One region of the Kitasatospora sp. NPDC058190 genome, then DNA from elsewhere that is predicted to be linked to it. Evidence: predicted binding sites of a transcription regulator. Region 1 holds the regulator's gene; each other region holds the start of a gene.
What was found. The regulator HspR, encoded in region 1, represses chaperone genes until heat shock. The targets are predictions, from matches to a motif close to TTGAGNNNNNNNNNCTCAA.
Positions count from the first base shown of each region.

Region 1 (4,364 bases):
CTGACAAGCTGTGACAGCTGACAACCAGTGCGCTGCGGAGTCGTACGCCGGCCAACACGGCGGCCGGCTCCGCAGCGCGTTGTCAACGGCTCTTCTTCCAGTTGCCGTTGACAGCGCAGTGACGATGGACATCGGGAGGTGGCGGAGGCCGTGAGCGAGCGCAGCGAGCGAACCGTCAAGAGGTGCGCGTGCCGCGAATCGGCTGCCGAGCGAAGCGAGGTGGGCGCATGAGCGGCAAGGACTTTGTCGAGAAGGACTACTACAAGGTCCTCGGCGTGCCCAAGGACGCCACCGCCACCGAGATCAAGAAGACCTACCGCAAGCTGGCGCGCGAGTTCCACCCGGACGCGAACAAGGGCGACGCCAAGGCCGAGGAGCGCTTCAAGGACATCTCCGAGGCGTACGACGTCCTCTCCGACGAGAAGCGCCGCAAGGAGTACGACGAGGCCCGCAGCCTCTTCGCCAACGGCGGCTTCCGCACCGGCGGCCCCGGCACCGGCAGCTACAGCTTCGACTTCGGCGACCTCTTCAGCGGTAACCAGGGCGGCGGCAGTGGCGGCGGGCTCGGCGACGTCTTCGGCGGCCTGTTCAACCGCGGCGGTACCCGGCAGGCCCAGCCCCGGCGCGGCGCCGACGTCGAGACCGAGGTGACGCTCTCCTTCGAGGAGGCGGTGGACGGCGCGACCGTCCCGCTGCGGATGACCAGCCAGGCCCCCTGCCGCGTCTGCAACGGCACCGGCGCCAAGTCCGGCACCACCCCGCGGGTCTGCCCGACCTGCGTCGGCTCCGGCACCGTCAGCCGCGGCCAGGGCGCCTTCGCGCTCTCCGAGCCGTGCAAGGACTGCCGCGGCCGGGGCATGATCGTCGACGACCCGTGCACCGACTGCCACGGCAGCGGTCGGGCCAGCTCCGCCCGCACCATGCAGGTCCGCATCCCGGCCGGCGTCCAGGCCGACCAGCGGATCCGGCTCAAGGGCAAGGGCGCCCAGGGCGAGCGCGGCGGCCAGCCCGGCGACCTCTACGTCACCGTCCACGTCGACCCGCACCCGGTGTTCGGTCGCAAGGGCGACAACCTGACCGTCACCGTCCCGGTCACCTTCCCCGAGGCGGCCCTCGGCGCCACCATCGAGGTGCCCACGCTCGGCGGCCCCGCCGTCAAGCTCAAGCTGCCCCCGGGCAGCGCCAACGGTCTCACCATGCGCGCCCGTGGCAAGGGCGCCACCCGCAAGGACGGCACCCGCGGCGACCTCCTCGTCACCGTCGAGGTCGTGGTGCCTCAGCACGTCGACGGCGACGCGCTGAACGCCCTGGAGCAGTACCGCGAGGCCACCGCCTCCGACGACCCGCGAGCCGCCCTCTTCCGGGCGGCGAAGGGAGCGTGACGACCAGATGTCCCCGAACCCGATGACCCCCGACAGCCCGATCGGCCCCGGCCTCGGCGAGGGCCTTCCCGGCGACGGCCCCCGCCGCACCCGGCGCACCGCCGCGGCCCCGCCGCAGTACGTGCTCACCGAGGAAACCCCGGTGTACGTCATCTCGGTCGCCGCCGAGCTGTCCGGCCTGCACCCGCAGACCCTGCGCCAGTACGACCGCCTCGGCCTGGTCTGCCCCGACCGCACCGCCGGCCGTGGCCGCCGCTACTCCGCCCGCGACATCCAGCAGCTGCGGGAGGTCCAGCGGCTCTCCCAGGACGAGGGCATCAACCTGGCCGGCATCAAGCGGATCATCGAGCTGGAGAACCAGGTCGCCGCCCTCCAGGCCCGCATCACCGAGCTGGTCGACTCGCTCGAAGGCGCCGCCACCGCCCTCCAGCAGCGCGAGGCCGCCGTCCACGCCTCCTACCGCCGCGACCTCGTCCCGTACCAGCCCCCCACCCCCCAGTCCAGCGCCCTCGTCGTCTGGCGCCCCAAGCGCTGACCCGGGGCACCGCTCACCTCGCCAGCCGCCGGCTCCCTCCTGTTCGGGGGGTGCCGGCGGCTCTGTTGCGGTGAGAGAGTGTCACCCAACCAACCGCCGGGATCCACTCCGGATCAGCATGACCATCCTCCGATCGGGGATCGGCACCCTAAAATCCAGGAGACCAAATCTTGGACATCTTCGGAACGACGACAGGGAGCCGCAGATGAGTGGACGAGCCCACGCGGGTTCCACTCCAGCTGGGACGCACGCCCTCTCAGCAGAAGCGCGCGCCGTGTACCTGGAGATCGTCAAGAATGGCGGCCGCTTTCCTTGCGACACGCATTCCCTCGAGGACGGCGATCGACTGGCCGAGTTGCTCGGCATGGGGTTGCTGGTTCCTGATTCGGATGAACCTGACGTCCTGGTCGCCGTCGATCCCGCGCAACTCGCCGACCGCATCAGCAACACCTGGCAACGGCAGGCACTGGATCTGCTGTCGCGCGCGGTTTCACTTCCACTTGAACTTCAGGAACTCTCCCAGGAGTTCCACTCCCAGCGGCAGACCGGCGGCTCGATCGAATACGTTCACGGAAAGGTTCTGATAAACCAGCGCCTGGGACAGTGCATTTCTGCCGGAATGGAGGAGGCGCTGGCGCTCCAACCTGGGGGTCCGCGCCCGCCCGAGCTCCTTGACGCCATGATCGAGCGCGATCTGGAGACGCTGGAGCGCGGCACCACGATGCGCACGATCTACCATGCCAGCACCCGCTACCATCAACCGACGCGGGACTATGTGGCAAAGCTCGCCGGAGCCGGCGGACAGTTCCGCACCTTGGACGAACCGTACATCCGCCTGATTGTCATCGACCGGCGAATTGCTGTCGTGCCGATCGCGGACGACATGACATCAGCCGCCTTCATATTCGAGCCGACGATCGCGAATTACCTGGCCGAGGCGGTGTTCGAACCGAGCTGGAATCGGGCACTGGATTTCGACGGCGACCGCGCCGTACCACAGCAGGTGGTGCCTCGCCTGCGACAGACGATCATCGACCTGCTCCTCGCTGGAGCCAACCACCGTGTCATCGCACGGCGGTTGGGCATCAGCGAACGAACACTGGCTCGGCACATCGCGGAGATGAGGGAGGAGTACAACGTCGATTCCCTCTTCCAGCTGGGGTACGCCCTCGCCAGAGCCTCGGAGGGATCCCCCGAGTAGTGCCGTCGCCCTGGAACCGGCGTCCCGGCGCCTCGGACCACAGCAGGGGATCAGCACCTATCCAGCGCCCGACCCCGAAGGGGTCATTCGCAGGAATGTCAGGACCACCCCAGGTCCTCAGCGACAACGGTGGCCGCAGAAACCGACGGGGGCTGGGCGTCCGTGCCACCTGCCGCGAGATGCGCACTCACCAAAGCAGCCGCACCAATAACCAGAGGCAGCATCACCTTACGGACAAACCGGTGCATACGAGACATGCGCCCACCCCTTCCGTCTTGTATCGAACGAATCATCAAGAGAAGCACTATCGTCCACCATGCTGCCGCACACCACTCATAGCTGCCAAGCTCTCCCACCTTGGCAGCCGCGTCATCTCCCTGCCAGGCATCCAGATGACACGGGGCAACCCTGGACGCGGCGGGCCGGCTCGATGGACGATCAGTTCGCTCTCGATGGTCTCAGCAAGACCCGCCAACTTGGCAATGCTCATTCAAATGAGCAGCCACCGCCTCACCACACAAGTCCAGAGCCTGAGCAGCCACCGTTCCCGCCAGTCGGCGTGCCGATAGGCCTTAAGGCAATCCCCCGGAGTCGACATGACCGAGCCCTACCTGCGTCACCACGACAGCCAGGCCCCTGAGGGTCGGCGTGCACGTGTGTTCCTGGCCGCGCCGCTGATGCGGCTGACCGGCCCCGCGGACAGCGTGGTGACGCTCGCCAGCCGGACGCGGCTGACGACGCTTCGCACCACCCTGCTCCGCAGCGGCGCCGCCGTGTACAGCGCGCACCACAGCGATGCCTGGACCGTCGCGGGCCGTGCGCCCGAGCCCCGGGTGCCGTCCGACTTCCGCGCCCTGCAGTCCGCGGACCTGGTCTTCGCCTACGTCGGAGCGCCGCTCTCGGCCGGGGTGAGCCTGGAGCTGGGCTGGGCGTCGGCCCTGCGGAAGCCGATCGTCCTGCTCGTCGACGAGGCGATCACCCACAACCCGCTGATCGCCACCATCGAGCAGGTCGCCCCTGTCCTGCCGCTGGTCTTCGACGACACCTGGTCGCAGGAGGCCCTCCACCACACGGTGGAGACCGCCCTGGACTGGGCCGGTATGGCGCTCTCCCTCCGCGAGGGCTTCTGGACCGCCCCCGGCGACCGGTTCAACGTCCCCCGACAGCAGTCCTCCGTCCCCGGCTACTGGCCGACCGGCGCCGCGACCGGCTGAGCAGAGCGCACCCCCCGGATCCCCCTCCGGGC
Region 1 is NZ_JBHVVI010000001.1:100,685-105,048, reverse strand. It holds gene grpE (nucleotide exchange factor GrpE) at 1-4, shown strand, start outside; gene dnaJ (molecular chaperone DnaJ) at 228-1,382, shown strand; gene ACFVWU_RS00455 (heat shock protein transcriptional repressor HspR) at 1,390-1,917, shown strand; gene ACFVWU_RS00450 (helix-turn-helix domain-containing protein) at 2,192-3,118, shown strand; gene ACFVWU_RS00445 (hypothetical protein) at 3,715-4,332, shown strand.

Region 2 (4,364 bases), on a different contig from region 1:
TTTACGGACGACACCCAGCGTTTGTCATCGGATGGATGACGTGCTAGAACGGTTTCAGGTGAAGCGCACTGGCACCCATCGATCAGTGGAGGTGTTTCGCGATGCTGCTGCGCACTGACCCGTTCCGCGAGCTGGACCGCCTGACCCAGCAGTTCTTCAACACGACCGGTACCTGGTCGCGGCCGACTCCGATGCCGCTGGACGCCTACCGTGCGGGCGAGGAGTACGTGATCTGCTTCGACCTGCCCGGGGTGGACCCGGACGCGATCGACATCGACGTCGAGCGGAACATGCTGACCGTCAAGGCCGAGCGCCGTCCGCGCCACGAGGGCGAGGACGTGAAGTGGGAGCTGTCCGAGCGTCCGCTCGGCGTGTTCTCCCGCCAGGTCATGCTCTCCGACACGCTCGACCCCGAGGGGATCAGCGCCGACTACGACTCCGGCGTGCTGACCCTGAAGATCCCGGTCGCGGAGAAGGCCAAGCCCCGCAAGATCGCCATCGGCCACAGCGGTGGCCGCAAGGAGATCAAGGCCTGACCGCGCCCCTGTGCCGTTCCGTGCCGTCCCCGCCCCCCGAGGGGACGGCACGGAACACCCCCGCATCCGGCCCCGCATCCCCCGATTTGGCCCGTGCCATCGCGACTGGCAACGCCATGCGCGATGGGCGGCCGGCACCGTTCGTGGTGAGGGCCGGTGGTGAGATCGACCTCGCCACCGCGCCGCGGCTTCGCTGCCGGCTGGCCGCCGCGTTCGAGGCGCACGGGGAGGTGGTGCTCGACCTGTCGGAGGTGACGTTCATGGACTGCTCGGGCCTGGGCATCCTCGTCCAGGCCCGCAACCAGGCCGACCACAGCGGCAAGCGCCTGGTCCTGCGCGGGGTCGGCCACCCCGTGGCCAGGCTGCTCAAGCTCACCGGCCTTACCCGCCGCCTGGCCGCCGAATTCTGATCGGCCTCGCACGCCCGCACCCCGGCAGGGCCTGGTCCCTGCCGGGACGGAGGGAGGAATGCGCGGTGACTCTTCGATGGGAGGCGTTCCTGGACCAGGTCCAGGAACGCGGAGAGTACGACACGCCCCAGGATGCCGAGCGCGCGGCCCGCGTCGTGCTGGCCCTGCTCGGTGCCCACTTGGTCGGCGACGTGCGCGCGAAGCTCGCGGCCCGTCTGCCCGAGACCTTCGCCCTGATCCTGCTCAACCCCCTGCAGGCCGCCGAACCGCTCAGTCCCGAACGGTTCGTGCGCGCCACTGCCGCCTGGATCGAGGGCGCGACCGAGAAGACCGCCGTGTGGGACATCGGCGCCGTGCTGTCCACGGTGGCCGATGCCGCGGGCGACGACCTCATGGAGGGTGTCCTGTTCCAGCTGCCGCCCGGCTACGACGTCCTGTTCGGCCGCCCTGTACCCGGCCACTGACCCTGACCCGCTTTCGTGCCGCCGCTCACGCCGCGGCGGCCCACCCCTGGAAGGCCACCCGTCATGACCCGGCACCGCCGCCTGATCCAGCAGGTCCGCACCCTCGGTCGCTACCCCAGTGACGCGGAGGCCGAACGCGTCCTCGATGCGGTCCTGGCCGTTCTCGGCTCCCAGCTGACCGGCGAGGAACGCTGCGAGCTGGCCGCCGCGCTCCCTGAGCGGGCCCGCGCCGTCTTCGCCTCGCAGACCCCCCTGCCCGAACCCGTCGCCGCGCCCGCCTTCGTCGAAGCTGTCGCCCGAGCCCTGGACACCAGCCTCACCGGCGCCCGCTGGGACGTCTCCTCCGTCCTGGCCGCCCTCGAATCCCTCGGCGGCGAGCGGCTCACCGATCGCCTCCTCGCCCGCCTGCCCCGCGGTTACGCGCTCCTGTTCGGCCGCGCCGACCTCGCCGCCGCCGCTTGAACCTCAGCCGGCCCGGGTTGGGCCCAGGCGGCGGGCGCTCGACGTCACTGGCCGCGGGCCCGGTCCAGGTCGGCCTCCAGCTGCTCCACTCGGGCCTGGAGATCGAGTACCCGGCGCGCGCCTTCCAGGGTCAGTCCCTCGCTGATCAGTTTCACCAGGGCCGCGACACGGTTGATCTCCCGGCGTGAGTAGCGGCGCTGGCCGCCCGCCGAACGGGTCGGCACGACCGCGCCCAGCTCGTCCAGTCGCCGCAGGAACGCCACCTGGACGTGCAGCATCGCGGCGACCTGCCCCACCGTGTACAGCGCGGCATCCGCGTCATCAATGGGCAGCTCCACCACCGCGACCTCACCTCGCCGCTCGCTGAAACCTCACTTCCACGTTACAGATTTCCTCCAGCCGCAGCCATCGACTTATCCTTGAGTCCATGAGGCTCAAGTTTCATTCCTCCCGCTGAGGCAAGACGGGAGGGATAGCAGGAGAGGAGGCCCGGCAATGTCACGCGCAGTCGGTATCGACCTGGGAACGACGAACTCGGTGGTCTGCGTCCTGGAGGGCGGCGAGCCGGCCGTCATCGCCAACGCCGAGGGCGCCCGGACCACCCCGTCGGTGGTGGCTTTCGGCAAGGGCGGCGAGGTGCTGGTCGGCGAGGTCGCCAAGCGGCAGGCCGTGACCAATGTGGATCGCACGGCCCGCTCGGTGAAGCGGCACATGGGCGAGAGCGGCTGGCGGTTCCCGGAGGAAGGGGACGTGAACGGCAAGCGCTACACCGCGCAGGAGATCTCGGCGCGGGTGCTGCAGAAGCTGAAGCGCGACGCCGAGTCCTATCTGGGTGAGGACGTGACGGACGCGGTGATCACCGTGCCCGCGTACTTCAACGACTCCCAACGCACGGCTACCAAGGAGGCGGGTGAGATCGCGGGCCTGAAGGTGGCGCGGATCATCAACGAGCCGACCTCGGCTGCCCTGGCGTACGGCTTGGACAAGGAGAACGACCAGACGGTGTTGGTCTTCGACCTCGGCGGCGGCACGTTCGACGTGTCGCTGCTGGAGATCGGCGAGGGCGTGGTGGAGGTGAAGGCCACCTCCGGTGACACCCACCTGGGCGGTGACGACTGGGACCAGCGGATCGTCGACCACCTGGTCAAGCAGTTCAAGAACGGCTACGGCATCGACCTGTCCAAGGACAAGATGGCAGCCCAGCGGCTCCGGGAGGCCGCGGAGAAGGCGAAGATCGAGCTGTCGGCGGCCACGGGGACGACGATCAACCTGCCCTACATCACGGCCTCCGCCGAAGGCGCTCTCCACCTGGACGAGAAGCTCACCCGCGCCCAGTTCCAGCAGCTCACCGCCGATCTGCTGGAGCGCTGCGAGGGCCCGTTCCACCAGGCCGTCAAGGACGCCAAGATCGAGGTGAAGGACGTCGACCACGTCATCCTGGTCGGCGGCTCCACCCGTATGCCGGCCGTCACCGACCTGGTGAAGAAGCTCACCGGCAAAGACCCGCACAAGGGCGTCAACCCGGACGAGGTCGTCGCCATCGGTGCCGCCCTGCAGGCCGGCGTGCTCAAGGGCGAGGTCAAGGACGTCCTGCTGCTCGACGTCACCCCGCTGTCCCTGGGCATCGAGACCAAGGGCGGCATCATGACCAAGCTGATCGAGCGCAACACCACGATCCCGACCCGCCGCTCGGAGGTCTTCACCACGGCCGAGGACAACCAGCCCTCGGTGACCGTGCAGGTCTACCAGGGCGAGCGGGAGATCGCCGCGTACAACAAGAAGCTCGGCATGTTCGAACTGACCGGCATCGCGCCCGCCCCGCGCGGGATGCCGCAGATCGAGGTCACCTTCGACATCGACGCCAACGGCATCATGCACGTGGCCGCGAAGGACCTCGGCACCGGCAAGGAGCAGAAGATGACCGTCACCGGCGGCTCCGCCCTGCCGAAGGACGACATCGACCGCATGATCCGGGAAGCCGAGCAGCACGCGGAGGAGGACCGCCGTCGGAAGGAGGCCGCCGAGACCCGAAACCAGGGCGAGCAACTCGCCTACAGCACCGAGAAGTTCCTTCAGGACAACCAGGACAAGGTCCCGGCCGACGTGAAGAACGAGGTGGAGACGGCCCTGGCGGAGCTGAAGGACAAGCTCAAGGGCGAGGACACCGCCGCCATCCGCGCAGCGAGCGACAAGGTCGCCCAGGTCAGCCAGAAACTGGGCCAGGCCCTCTACGCCCAGACCGCCCCCGGTGCACCAGGTGGCGGCGCAACCGGCACCCAGGGCGAGGAAGGAGAGGAGGTCGTGGACGCCGAGATCGTGGACGAGGACGAGCACAAGCGAGGCGCCGCATGACCACCCCATCCAGGCCGAGGAAGAAACCCGAAGAGCAGCGCCCGCCTGTGGTCATCCGCGACAAGCGGCGCATCGACCCTCCACGAGGCCGTCACCTCGACCGAATCGGACCGGGTCGACCGCCCCACCTGCACCCAGAT
Region 2 is NZ_JBHVVI010000131.1:15,646-20,009, forward strand. It holds gene ACFVWU_RS37785 (Hsp20/alpha crystallin family protein) at 102-536, shown strand; gene ACFVWU_RS37790 (STAS domain-containing protein) at 653-946, shown strand; gene ACFVWU_RS37795 (DUF2267 domain-containing protein) at 1,012-1,410, shown strand; gene ACFVWU_RS37800 (DUF2267 domain-containing protein) at 1,474-1,872, shown strand; gene ACFVWU_RS37805 (helix-turn-helix domain-containing protein) at 1,917-2,213, opposite strand; gene dnaK (molecular chaperone DnaK) at 2,368-4,224, shown strand; gene ACFVWU_RS37815 (nucleotide exchange factor GrpE) at 4,270-4,364, shown strand, end outside.
Region 2: a site for HspR is predicted at 2,292-2,310, ahead of dnaK (molecular chaperone DnaK). Genes of this name have one in related genera too.

Region 3 (4,364 bases), on a different contig from region 1:
CCGAGGCCAGCCGGACCCGGCGCTGCACGTGGTCGATCTCCAGCTCGCCGAAGCGCAGGCTGCCGAGCGCGGGCGTGCGGGCGGCCTGCTGGGCGCGCTCGACGCGGCGCAGCAGCACGTTGACCCGGGCGGCCAGTTCGCGCATCGAGAACGGTTTGGTCATGTAGTCGTCGGCACCGACGCCGAGGCCGACCAGCAGGTCCGTCTCGTCGTCGCGCGCGGTCAGCATCAGCACCGGCACCGGACGCTGCGCCTGGATCCGGCGGCACACCTCCAGGCCGTCGAAGCCGGGCAGCATGATGTCCAGGACCACCAGGTCCGGCTGCCAGGTGTGGAAGCCGTCCACCGCGCCCGGACCGTCGTGGGCCACGGCGACCTTGAAGCCCTCCGCGCCCAGCCGGGCCGCGATCGACTCCGCGATCGTGGGCTCGTCCTCCACCACCAGCACTCTGCGCTGGCTGCTCACCGTGCCACCGGCGTTGTGGTTGTCCTGCTGAATTTCTGTCACGGTCACGCCACCGCCCCCAGGGCTGCGGGCCGGCCACCTGTGGGGATGGCGGGGCTCCGCTCGTAGTCTTGTTCCGTCGTGGACTGTGCCGGGTCCGCCGTCCCGTCGCGCGCCCAGGAGAGTGGAGGACGGGTGGTTCCCCGTCCACGTCTCCCGCGCACATCGCAGCGTACGGACAGCGGATGCTTTCCGGCAGGTGGACCGGACGTTTCCGGCCCGTGGGCCGGCTGTCCGGCCGCCCGCGGGCCCACTGCACGAGTGGGCACGGGCCGATACCTTACCCGGCGAATTTTCACTGCGTAACGGTACGTATGCAGTCGAGTTGACGCCAAGTCGCCGGTCAGAGGCCCTACTGACGCGTCAATCGGAAGAAGGTCTGGACCTATACCGGTAATCCGGCCGGTCCTCGGCGCAATGGTCTTCACGGGCTTTTCTCAGCTGCCTCTCAGAACCTCGACGTACCGTGGCCACGACAACGCTCCGCCGGGTGGAATCAGGGCCCCGCGCCGGTACGTTGGGCTGCGGCGAGGACCGATGGCTGCGGGCGTGGAGCGGAGGCGGCATGGCTGGAGTGCGGCGCGACGCCGACGGGAGCGCGGCCGCGCGGGTGCCGTACGGAATGCTCCGCCACGGGCTGCGCACCGGCGTCTTCGAGTGGCTGCTGGAACGGGTTCCGACACCTCGGCGCAACCCCTTCACGCTCGGATATCTCGCCGTGGTGGGCGCCACCACGACCTTCGCCACGCTCGCCGATCCGGAACTCGTCCAGCGGCTGCAGGAGGCCTCCAGTTCGGACGGCCACAACCTGCTCCAGCATCCTTTGCGCGCTCTTGTGCTGAGTGGGTTCTGGGTCGCCGGGAACGTGTGGATGCCGTACCTGTGGGGCTTCGCCTTCACCCTCGCGCCGCTGGAGCGCAGGGTCGGACCGGCCCGGGCGGCGGCGGTGTTCGCGGTCGGGCACGTGTCCGCGACGCTGCTCTCCCAGGGGGTGGTGATCACCGCGGTGGAGAGCGGGCGGATGGCGCCCGAGGCGATGGACTACCTGGACATCGGGGTCAGCTACGGCGTGCTCGCCTGCCTGGGCGCGGTGGCCGGACTGCTGCCCCGGCGCGGGCGGCTGCTGGCGCTGGGCGGCGCCGGGTTGATGATCGTCCAGCAGATCGCCACCGAGAAGGACGTGGTCACGGCCGTGGGGCACCCGGCCGCGGTGCTCGCCGGAGTGGCGCTGTGGCGCTGGCTGCGCGGGGCCGAGCGGCGCCCGCCCCGGCCGCGCCGACGCTCGGCGACGGTCCCGGCGGCCGGGTCGGCCCCCGCCGCGGTGCGCGCCGGCGCGCGGCCGTCCGCCGCGCGCTGACCGACCGGCCGCCCCCGTCGGGCTGACCTCTCCCCGTGCTTTTGACGGTGCCGTCCGTCGGGTCGTCCCGTGCCCTCCCCGTTCGCTCATGGCGAACAAAGCGCCGGGAACATTCGGCGGGCGCCAGGCCTTAGTCAGGTCGACTCAAGTTCACTGACTGGGGAGAGATCATGGCATCGACGTCCACTCCGCTCACCCTGCCCGTACTGCCGCTCGACGACGAGGTCGTCCTCCCGGGCATGGTCGTGCCGCTGGACCTGAAGGACGCCGAGGTGCGCGCCGCCGTCGAGGCCGCCCGCGCCGCGGTCACCGGCTCCGGCAAGCCGCAGGTCCTGCTGGTCCCGCGGGTGGACGGCTCGTACGCGGCGGCCGGCACGCTGGCCACCGTGGAGCAGGTCGGCCGCCTGGCGGACGGACCCAACACCGCCGGGCAGCCGGTGGCGCTGGTGCGCGCCGTGCGCCGGGTCCGGATCGGGGTCGGCACCACCGGCCCCGGCGCCGCCCTCTGGGTGGAGACCACGCCGTTCCGGGAGTCCTCGGTCGGCACGCCGGTGGCCGGGCGGGCCGCCGAGCTCGTCAAGGAGTACAAGGCGCTGTCCACCCAGTGGCTGCGCAAGCGCGGCGCCTGGCAGATCGTCGACCGGGTGGCCCAGATCGAGGGCGTCGGCGAACTCGCCGACAACATCGGCTACGCGCCCTTCGTCACCGCCGAGCAGAAGCTCAAGGTGCTGCTGGAGGCCGACCAGGTCGCCCGCCTGGAGTACGCGCTGACCCTGCTGCGCGACCACCTCGCCGAGGAGGAGGTCAACGACACCATCCGCAAGGACGTCGAGGAGGGCGTGGCCAAGCAGCAGAAGGAGTTCCTGCTCCGCCGGCAGCTGGAGGCCGTCCGCAAGGAGCTGGCCGAGCTGAACGGCGACCCGGCCGACGAGGAGGGCGACTACCGCGCCCGGGTCGAGGCCGCCGACCTGCCCGCGAAGGTGCGGGAGGCGGCGCTCAAGGAGGTGGACAAGCTGGAGCGCGCGTCCGACCAGTCCCCCGAGGGCTCGTGGATCCGCACCTGGCTGGACACCGTCCTGGAACTGCCCTGGAACGAGCGCACCGAGGACGCGTACGACATCTCCGGTGCCCGCGCCGTGCTGGACGCCGACCACGCCGGGCTGACCGACGTCAAGGACCGGATCGTCGAGTACCTGGCCGTCCGCAAGCGCCGCGCCGACCAGGGGCTCGGGCTGGTCGGCGGCCGCCGGGGTGGCGCGGTGCTGGCCCTGGTCGGGCCCCCCGGGGTCGGAAAGACGTCGCTCGGGGAGTCGGTGGCCCGCGCCATGGGCCGCACGTTCGTCCGGGTCGCGCTCGGCGGCGTCCGGGACGAGGCCGAGATCCGCGGCCACCGGCGCACCTACGTCGGCGCGCTGCCCGGCCGGCTGGTGCGGGCGATCAAGGAGGCCGGCTCGATGAACCCGGTCGTCCTGCTCGACGAGATCGACAAGGTTGGCTCCGACTACCGGGGCGACCCGGCCGCCGCCCTGCTGGAGGTGCTGGACCCGGCGCAGAACCACACCTTCCGGGACCACTACCTGGAGGTCGAGCTCGACCTCTCCGACGTCGTCTTCCTCGCCACCGCCAACGTGCTGGAGGCCATCCCCGAGCCACTGCTCGACCGGATGGAGCTGGTCCGGCTCGACGGCTACACCGAGGACGAGAAGGTCGTCATCGCCCGCGACCACCTGCTCCCGCGCCAGCTGGAGAAGGCCGGCCTGGGCGACGGGCAGGTCAGCGTGGACGAGGAGGCGCTGCGCAGGCTCGCCGGGGAGTACACCCGGGAGGCAGGCGTGCGCACCCTGGAGCGCTCGATCGCCCGGGTGCTGCGCAAGATCGCCGCACAGGCCGAGCTGGGCGAGCGCGAGCTGCCCGCCACGGTCGGCGCGCAGGACCTGCGTGCCCTGATCGGCCGACCGCACCACGTGCCGGAGTCCGCCCAGGAGCCCGCCGAGCGACGCACCGCCGTCCCCGGCGTGGCCACCGGCCTCGCGGTCACCGGCGCCGGCGGCGACGTCCTCTACATCGAGGCCTCGCTGGCCGACGCCGAGACCGGCGGCACCGGGCTGACGCTGACCGGGCAGCTGGGCGACGTGATGAAGGAGTCCGCGCACATCGCACTCTCCTTCCTGCGGTCGCGCGGGGCCGAGCTGGAACTGCCGGTCACCTCGCTGCGCGACCGCGGCGTCCACCTGCACGTCCCGGCCGGGGCCGTCCCCAAGGACGGGCCGAGCGCCGGCATCACCATGACCACGGCGCTGGCCTCGCTGCTCTCCGGCCGCAAGGTGCGCACCGACGTGGCGATGACGGGCGAGGTGTCGCTGACCGGGCGGGTGCTGCCGATCGGCGGGGTGAAGCAGAAGCTGCTCGCCGCCGACCGGGCCGGGGTCACCACGGTGATCATCCCCAAGCGCAACGAGGCCGACCTGGACGACGTCCCGGCCGAGGTGCTGGAGCGGCTCA
Region 3 is NZ_JBHVVI010000209.1:2,034-6,397, forward strand. It holds gene ACFVWU_RS43205 (response regulator transcription factor) at 1-508, opposite strand, end outside; gene ACFVWU_RS43210 (rhomboid-like protein) at 1,071-1,862, shown strand; gene lon (endopeptidase La) at 2,033-4,364, shown strand, end outside.
Region 3: a site for HspR is predicted at 1,992-2,010, ahead of lon (endopeptidase La). Genes of this name have one in related genera too.